Regions from separate parts of the Hydrogenophaga sp. GW101-3F08 genome, predicted to be linked through region 1. Evidence: predicted binding sites of a transcription regulator. Region 1 holds the regulator's gene; the other holds the start of a gene.
What was found. Region 1 encodes HrcA, which represses chaperone genes, less so after heat shock. Its sites were predicted from a motif close to TTAGCACTCNNNNNNNNNGAGTGCTAA; they were not measured.
Positions count from the first base shown of each region.

Region 1 (3,817 bases):
AAAGCCCTGGTCCAGCTCCAGGTCCAGCGACTGCACGATGACGAAGTCGCGCAAAACAATGCGTCGGAGGCTCATGAACGTGGGGTGAAGTGGAACGTGTGAAGGGCAGACCGGTCGTATTTTGACCGGGTTTTCAACCGCCTTCGTTCCAGTGCAGCTTTTTGCGCAGGGTGTCGAAATAGCTCCAGCCGACCGGGTGCAGCAGACGCAGCGTGTGCTCGGAGCGCCGCACCACAATCCGGTCGCCGTGCAGCAGGCTGGTGAGGGACTGCATGTCGAAGTTGGCGCTGGCGTCGCGGCCCGAGACGATCTCAACCGCGATCTCGCAGTGAGCGGGCAATACGATGGGGCGGTTGGACAGGGTGTGGGGCGCGATCGGCACCATCACCCAGCCATCAATGGCCGGGTGCAGCAGCGGGCCGCCGGCCGAGAGCGAATACGCGGTGGAGCCGGTGGACGAGGCGATGATCAGACCGTCGGCGCGCTGGTTGGCCACGAAATGGCCGTCCACCTCCACACGCAGCTCGATCATGCTGGCCACGCCACCCCGGTTGACCACCACATCGTTGAGCGCGGTGGCTTCGAACACACATCGGCCGTCGCGCCACACACTGGCGGCCATGAGTGCACGCGGGTCTTCCTCGAACTCGCCGTACAGCATGGGTCGCAGCTTTTCACGGTAGCTGTCGAAGGGAATGTCGGTGATGAAGCCCAGCCGGCCCTGGTTGATGCCGGCCAGTGGCACACCGTAGCGCGCGAGCTGGCGACCGATGCCCAGCATGGTGCCGTCACCCCCCACCACCAGCGCCAGGTCGCAGGCCCGGCCCATGGCGGGCACGTCCAGTGCGGGGTACTGCAGCAGGCCGGTGTTGAGCGCGGTGTCCTGCTCCAGCGACACCTCACAGCCCACATCGTGCAGGAAATGGGCCACTTCCTCCACCGCGTCGCGCGAGCCCGGCGCCTGGTATTTGCCGATGATGGCGACGTGCGCAAAGCGCAACGGCTTGCCCATTTTTCGGGCTGTCGGCGAGGGTTCGGGAGGCAGGCTCATGCACAAATTACAACATAGCCCGCGCGGCCCGCCCGACCCGGAAAACCCTTGTCGCCCGCGGGCTCCCGCGGGGCGCATACCTCCGTAAAATGAAACCATGTTGGATGACCGCGCCAAGTTGCTGCTCAAGGCCCTCGTCGAGCGATATATCGCCGACGGGCAGCCCGTGGGTTCCCGCACGCTGGCCAAAGCCGCCGGTCTGGATCTCTCGCCCGCGACCATCCGCAACGTGATGAGCGACCTTGAAGAGCTGGGTCTGATCGCGAGCCCCCACACCTCGGCCGGTCGGATTCCCACCGCGCGTGGCTACCGCCTGTTCGTCGACACCATGCTCACGGTGCGGCGCGACGGACTGCCGGGGGTGGGCGAGATGGGCGCACCGGGCATCGAGGCGGGCCAGCCCCAGCGCGTCATCAGCCACGCCGCGCAAATGCTCTCCAGCCTCTCGCACTTCGTGGGTGTGGTGATGGCGCCGCGCCGTGCTTCGGTGTTTCGCCACATTGAATTTCTCAGCCTGTCCGAGCGGCGGGTGCTGGTGATCCTGGTGTCGCCCGATGGCGATGTGCAGAACCGCATCATCCACACCCAGGTGCATTTCACCCAGTCGCAGTTGCTGGAGGCGGCCAATTTCCTCAACGCCCATTACTCGGGGCTGACCATGGAAGAGGTGCGCTCGCGCCTGAAGACCGAGGTCGATGTGCTGCGTGGCGAGATCGCGACCCTGATGCAGGCCGCGGTGGAGATCGGCGCCGACGACAACGCGGGGCAGGAGGCGGTGGTGGTCTCTGGCGAGCGCAACCTGCTCTCGGTCAGCGAGTTCTCCAGCGACATGGGCAACCTGCGTCGCCTGTTCGATTTGTTCGAGCAGAAGACGCAGCTGATTCGCCTGCTCGACGTGTCGGCCCAGGCCGATGGCGTGCGCATCTACATCGGTGGCGAAAGCCAGGTGGTGCCCTTCGAAGACCTGTCGGTCGTGACGGCCCCGTACGAAGTCGACGGGCAGGTGGTGGGCACGCTGGGCGTCATCGGGCCCCAGCGCATGTCCTACGAACGCATGATCCAGATCGTTGACGTCACGGCCAAGCTGGTGAGCAACGCGCTGAGCCACAGCAAATAGCCGGCCCCGGCTGGCGCTCGTCGTCGGCCTCTACAATCCACCCCTTCGCGGGCCGTTAGCTCAGTTGGTTAGAGCAGAGGACTCATAATCCTTTGGTCGTTGGTTCAAGTCCAACACGGCCTACCAAAAAAGTCGTGCTACAATGCGTGGCTTACGCGGCTGTAGCTCAGCTGGATAGAGTACTTGGCTACGAACCAAGGGGTCGTGGGTTCGATTCCTGCCAGCCGCACCAAAATGAAAGCCTGCAGCCAAAAGCTGCAGGCTTTTTCATTTCTGCTGTACACCGTACCCATGAGCAAGGCCTTCACCCGCGAGTCCGATCAGGATGCCGACGACGAACTGCCCGTCGCCGCGCCCGTGCCCAGCGGCAAGAACTACATCACGCGCGCTGGCTACGACCGGCTGCGCGCCGAGTTGTTCACGCTGATGGACGAGGAGCGTCCGAAGATGGTGGAAATCGTCCACTGGGCGGCCAGCAACGGTGACCGCTCGGAGAACGGGGACTACCTGTACGGCAAAAAGCGGTTGCGCGAGATCGACCGCCGCATCCGCTTCCTGACCCAGCGGCTGGAGATCGCCGAAGTGGTGGATGCTTCCATGCACCACGGAGGCGACCAGGTGTTTTTCGGCGCCACCGTGGCCTACGCCGACGAGTCGGGGCTGGAAACCACGGTGACCATCCTCGGCGTGGACGAGGCCGACAGCGCGCAGGGGCAGATCAGCTGGGTGTCACCCGTGGCGCGCGCGCTGCTCAAGGCCCGTGTGGGCGAGGTGGTGCGGCTGGTGGTGCCCGGTGGTGTGCAGGAACTGGACATTGTGTCGGTGACGTATCCGGCACCCGCCGCGAAGACCTGATCAGGGCTTGAAGCGCTGGGCCTTGATGACCGAGGTCGTGCGCTTGAGGCTGCGCAAGACGTCGGCCAGATGCTGGCGGTCGCGCACCGAAACCGAGAAGCGGATGTCGGTGGCCGTCTGTGCCGGTTCGTCGCCCATGTCCACGTGGGTGATGTCGGCCTCGGCCGAGGCGATGGCCGAGGCCACGCGGGCCAGCACCCCCTTGCCGTTGGCCACCGTGACCACCACCGTGGTGTCGAACGGACGCACGGGCTCGTCGGCCCACTCCACCTGCAGGAAGCGCTCGCTGTCGCGCAGCAACAGGCGTTTGCCCGTGGGGCAGTCTTCGGCGTGCACCACCAGGCCCTCCCCGCGACCCAGATAGCCCACGATGCGGTCGCCCGGGATCGGTTGGCAGCACGGGGCGTACTGCACCGACAGGCCCTCACTGCCGTCCAGGCTGACCACGCCTTGCGAAACTGTCTCGTCCTGGCCGCTGGCGTAGCGCTCGGTGCTGATGAGCAGCGCGTCGGGCTTGAGACCGGTTTCCGACAGCAGCACAGCGAGTTTTTTGCCCACCATGCTGGCGATGCGCTTGCCCATCCCGATGTCGGTCATCAGTTCGTGTCGAGACTTGTTGCCGGTGAAGCGCAGCAGCTTTTCCCAGGTGCTCTTGTGGTCGCCTTCCTCGTCTGGCAGGGTCGCGATGCCCTCGGAGCGCAGGGCCTGGGTGAGCATGCGCTCGCCCAGTTCGTTGGCTTTTTCCTGCGCCAGGGTCTTGAGGTGGTGGCGGATCTTGGAGCGGGCACGCCCGG
Region 1 covers NZ_JBWKZP010000005.1:313,031-316,847, forward strand. The annotation lists gene recN (DNA repair protein RecN) at 1-75, opposite strand, end outside; gene AC07YZ_RS15480 (NAD kinase) at 134-1,051, opposite strand; gene hrcA (heat-inducible transcriptional repressor HrcA) at 1,149-2,168, shown strand; tRNA gene AC07YZ_RS15490 (tRNA-Ile) at 2,218-2,294, shown strand; tRNA gene AC07YZ_RS15495 (tRNA-Arg) at 2,324-2,400, shown strand; gene greB (transcription elongation factor GreB) at 2,460-3,023, shown strand; gene AC07YZ_RS15505 (RelA/SpoT family protein) at 3,024-3,817, opposite strand, start outside.

Region 2 (3,817 bases), on a different contig from region 1:
CGCGCCCAACCAGCTTGTGGCGACCGGCACCACCGCCACCGGAGCCACGTTTGAGCGGCCGCTGTGCCCCTACCCCGGCTACCCCCAATACAAGGGCAGCGGCGACCCGTCCCAGGCCAGCAGCTTCAGCTGCGCGGCACCCTGACGACGAGGCACGCGAGCGCTGGTCAAAACGCCCGGCCTGGCCCGCCACGCCGCGCACGGGTTCCTCCGCTGAATGACCGAGCGAGCTTTCTCGCTATTTTTTCCCCCATTGAAAAAAACCCCGCGAGTCGCCTCGCGGGGTTTTTCTTTTGGGGTTCGTCAGCCTGCAGTGATGCATTCCGACGCGGCATGAGGGTGCAGGGCAAGGCGCAGACGCGCTGACTGTGGCATCGCCACGGCAAGCGGCTGCAACGCCGCCATGCGCCCTCAGGCAAGGATCAATTACATGCCCATGCCGCCCATGTCGCCCATGCCACCCATACCGCCGCCCATGCCACCGGCAGGTGCGTCGTCCTTCGGGGACTCGGCCACCATGCACTCGGTCGTCAGCATCAGAGCGGACACCGAAGCGGCGTTCTGCAGCGCGGTGCGGGTCACCTTCGTCGGGTCCAGGATGCCCATTTCGATCATGTCGCCATAGGTGTCGTTGGCGGCGTTGAAGCCGTGGTTGCCCTGGCCAGCCAGCACGGCGTTGACCACCACGCTCGGCTCGCCACCGGCGTTGGCCACGATCTCGCGCAGGGGCGCTTCGACCGCTTTCAGCACCAGCTTGATGCCGGCGTCCTGGTCGGCGTTGTCACCCTTGATGGTGCCAGCGGCCTGACGGGCGCGCAGCAGGGCCACGCCACCACCGGCCACGATGCCTTCTTCCACCGCAGCGCGCGTGGCGTGCAGGGCGTCTTCCACGCGGGCCTTCTTTTCCTTCATTTCGACTTCGGTGGCAGCGCCGACCTTGATCACGGCCACGCCGCCGGCCAGCTTGGCCACGCGCTCTTGCAGCTTTTCGCGGTCGTAATCGCTGGTGGCTTCTTCGATCTGCACGCGCACTTGTTTCACGCGGGCTTCGATGTCAGCGGCAGCGCCGGCGCCGTCGATGATGGTGGTGTTTTCCTTGCCCACTTCGATGCGCTTGGCCGAGCCCAGATCGGCCAGGGTCACTTTTTCCAGCGTCATGCCGACTTCTTCGGCGATCACTTTGCCGCCGGTCAGGATGGCGATGTCTTCCAGCATGGCCTTGCGGCGGTCGCCGAAGCCAGGGGCCTTCACAGCCACCACCTTCAGGATGCCGCGGATGGTGTTGACCACCAGCGTCGCCAGGGCTTCGCCTTCGACGTCTTCGGCAATGATCAGCAGCGGACGGCCGGCCTTGGCGACCTGCTCCAGCGTGGGCAGCAGGTCACGGATGTTGGAGACCTTCTTGTCGTACAGCAGCACGAAGGGGTTGTCCAGCAGGGCGGCCTGCTTCTCGGGGTTGTTGATGAAGTAGGGCGACAGGTAGCCGCGGTCGAACTGCATGCCTTCGACGACGTCGAGCTCGTTCTGCAGCGACTTGCCGTCTTCCACGGTGATCACGCCTTCTTTGCCCACTTTGTCCATGGCATTGGCGATGATGTCGCCGATGCTGGAGTCGCTGTTGGCGGAGATGGAGCCGACCTGGGCGATTTCCTTGCTGGTCGTGGTGGCCTTGGAGGCCTTCTTCAGCTCGGCGATCAGGGCTTCCACAGCCTTGTCGATGCCGCGCTTCAGGTCCATCGGGTTCATGCCGGCGGCCACGTACTTCATGCCTTCGCGCACGATGGCCTGGGCCAGGACGGTGGCGGTGGTGGTGCCGTCACCGGCGTTGTCCGAGGTCTTGGAAGCGACTTCCTTGACCATCTGGGCGCCCATGTTCTGGAGCTTGTCTTTCAGTTCGATTTCCTTGGCCACGGACACACCGTCCTTGGTCACGGTGGGGGCGCCGAAGGAGCGCTCGAGCACCACGTTGCGGCCCTTGGGGCCCAGGGTGACTTTGACGGCGTTGGCCAGGATGTTCACACCCTCGACCATGCGTGCGCGGGCTTCGCCGCCGAAAATGACGTCTTTTGCTGCCATGTTGATTTCTCCGGATTCAGTAATTGGGGATGGGTGAGAGAAGAATTACTTCTCGACGACGGCGAACAGGTCGTCTTCCTTCATGACCAGCAGTTCGTTGCCGTCGACCTTGACGGTCTGGCCGCTGTACTTGCCGAACAGAACGCGGTCACCGACCTTGACGTTCATGGCGGACAGTTCGCCTTTGTCGTTTTTCTTGCCGGGACCGACGGCCAGGATCTCACCTTGGTCGGGTTTTTCAGCAGCTGCGTCGGGGATGACGATGCCGGAAGCGGTCTTGGTTTCGCTGTCGATACGTTTGACGATCACGCGATCGGCGAGAGGACGAAGGTTCATTGCATCTCCTGAAATAGAACGGAAAAGGGGTGGTTCACACGGTCGGTGCCGGCCACCAGGGGCCGGCGGATGCCGTTGATCGACTTGAAGCAAAGTGTTAGCACTCAACTCCAGCGAGTGCTAATGATAAGGGCGGGGACCCCGGTTTTCAAGGGCGGGGGTCTTTTTTGCCTGTCCGCAGGTGCGGAATGCCCGTGAGCGCGTGGTGAACGCCTTTTCCCGAGCCGGCCCACCAATGGCGGCAAAAGGTCAAGGACTGGTTGCCGCGAGGTACTCCAGCGTCACGCCTGGAGCGTAGGCGGCCAGCACGGCCGCACTCGCGCTTTGCTGGCTGGACAGCGTCGGCACTTCCACCAGGACGCAGCGGGTCACCTGGCGGGTGGCGCCTTGCACCTGATTCATGTTCATGAAGGCCAGCGCGGACTCCAGGGGCGAGAGGCTGGGGTTGTAGGCCGCGTTTTCGGCGTTGCGTCCAGCGTAGATGCTTCCATCCTCCAGTTGCACGGCAATGCCCGCGTAGCCGTATGCCGTGTCGGTGGGATAGGGGGCGTAACAACGCTGCGCCGCGCCGAGCGCGGCGGCAACCACGGGATCGCTCGGCGTTCCACCGGGCAGGCTCACCACGTGTGTGCACAGTTTGGGGTCCATCAGACCACCGGTGATGCCAAGGTCCGTCGGCCCGAAAGCATCGGGCAGGAAGCGGGTGAGCGGCGTCATCGTGTAGGCATAGGGGTCGCCGGGATGGGGCGGCACCGGGGGCAACAGGATGTTGAGTTGCTGGGCGGACACCAGCTCGTACAGGAATTGCCGGCAATACCCGCAGGGCGCCGCGCTGATGGCCAACGCCTGCAGACCCGCTTCGCCATGGAGCCAGGCGTTGTTGGTGGCGGCCTGCTCGGCATGAACGGTGAAGCTCAAAGCCGCATTGTTGAACTCGAAGTTCGCGCCCAGATACAGGCTGGCCCAGCCCGTGCCGGGGACCGGCATCCCTGCTGCCACCGCCCCGACCTGATAGTGCGAGACGGGTACCACCGCATAGCTTTGCGCCACAGGCAACAGCTGCATCATCAAGGTGCCGATCTCGGCCTGCGCGCCGAGCTTGCCAAACATGCCGCCAACCTGTTCGGCCGACAGAAACCCGCCCTGGTCCCACATCAGGTCAACGTCGGGGCGGATATCGGCGGGCAGGGTGCTGATGGCTGCGGTCCATGCGGAACTGCGTTGAGAAGTGCTGGCCATGTGGTCTCCATGAGTGTTTGAAAGAATGCCTACCCCTGCGCGGCCTTCGAGGCATGGCCGCGTCGGGCCCCGACCGTAGCAAGACGGTCGCCGGTCAGGCGGGTCCACCTGTCAGGGTTGCCAGTGCGTTGCGGGGCGAACGCATGCGATGCACGAGCATGGCCGC
Region 2 covers NZ_JBWKZP010000006.1:114,746-118,562, reverse strand. The annotation lists gene AC07YZ_RS16245 (tannase/feruloyl esterase family alpha/beta hydrolase) at 1-145, shown strand, start outside; gene groL (chaperonin GroEL) at 427-2,076, opposite strand; gene AC07YZ_RS16235 (co-chaperone GroES) at 2,122-2,412, opposite strand; gene cdd (cytidine deaminase) at 2,662-3,651, opposite strand.
Region 2: the regulator HrcA is predicted to act here: its motif matches at 2,510-2,536, upstream of AC07YZ_RS16235 (co-chaperone GroES).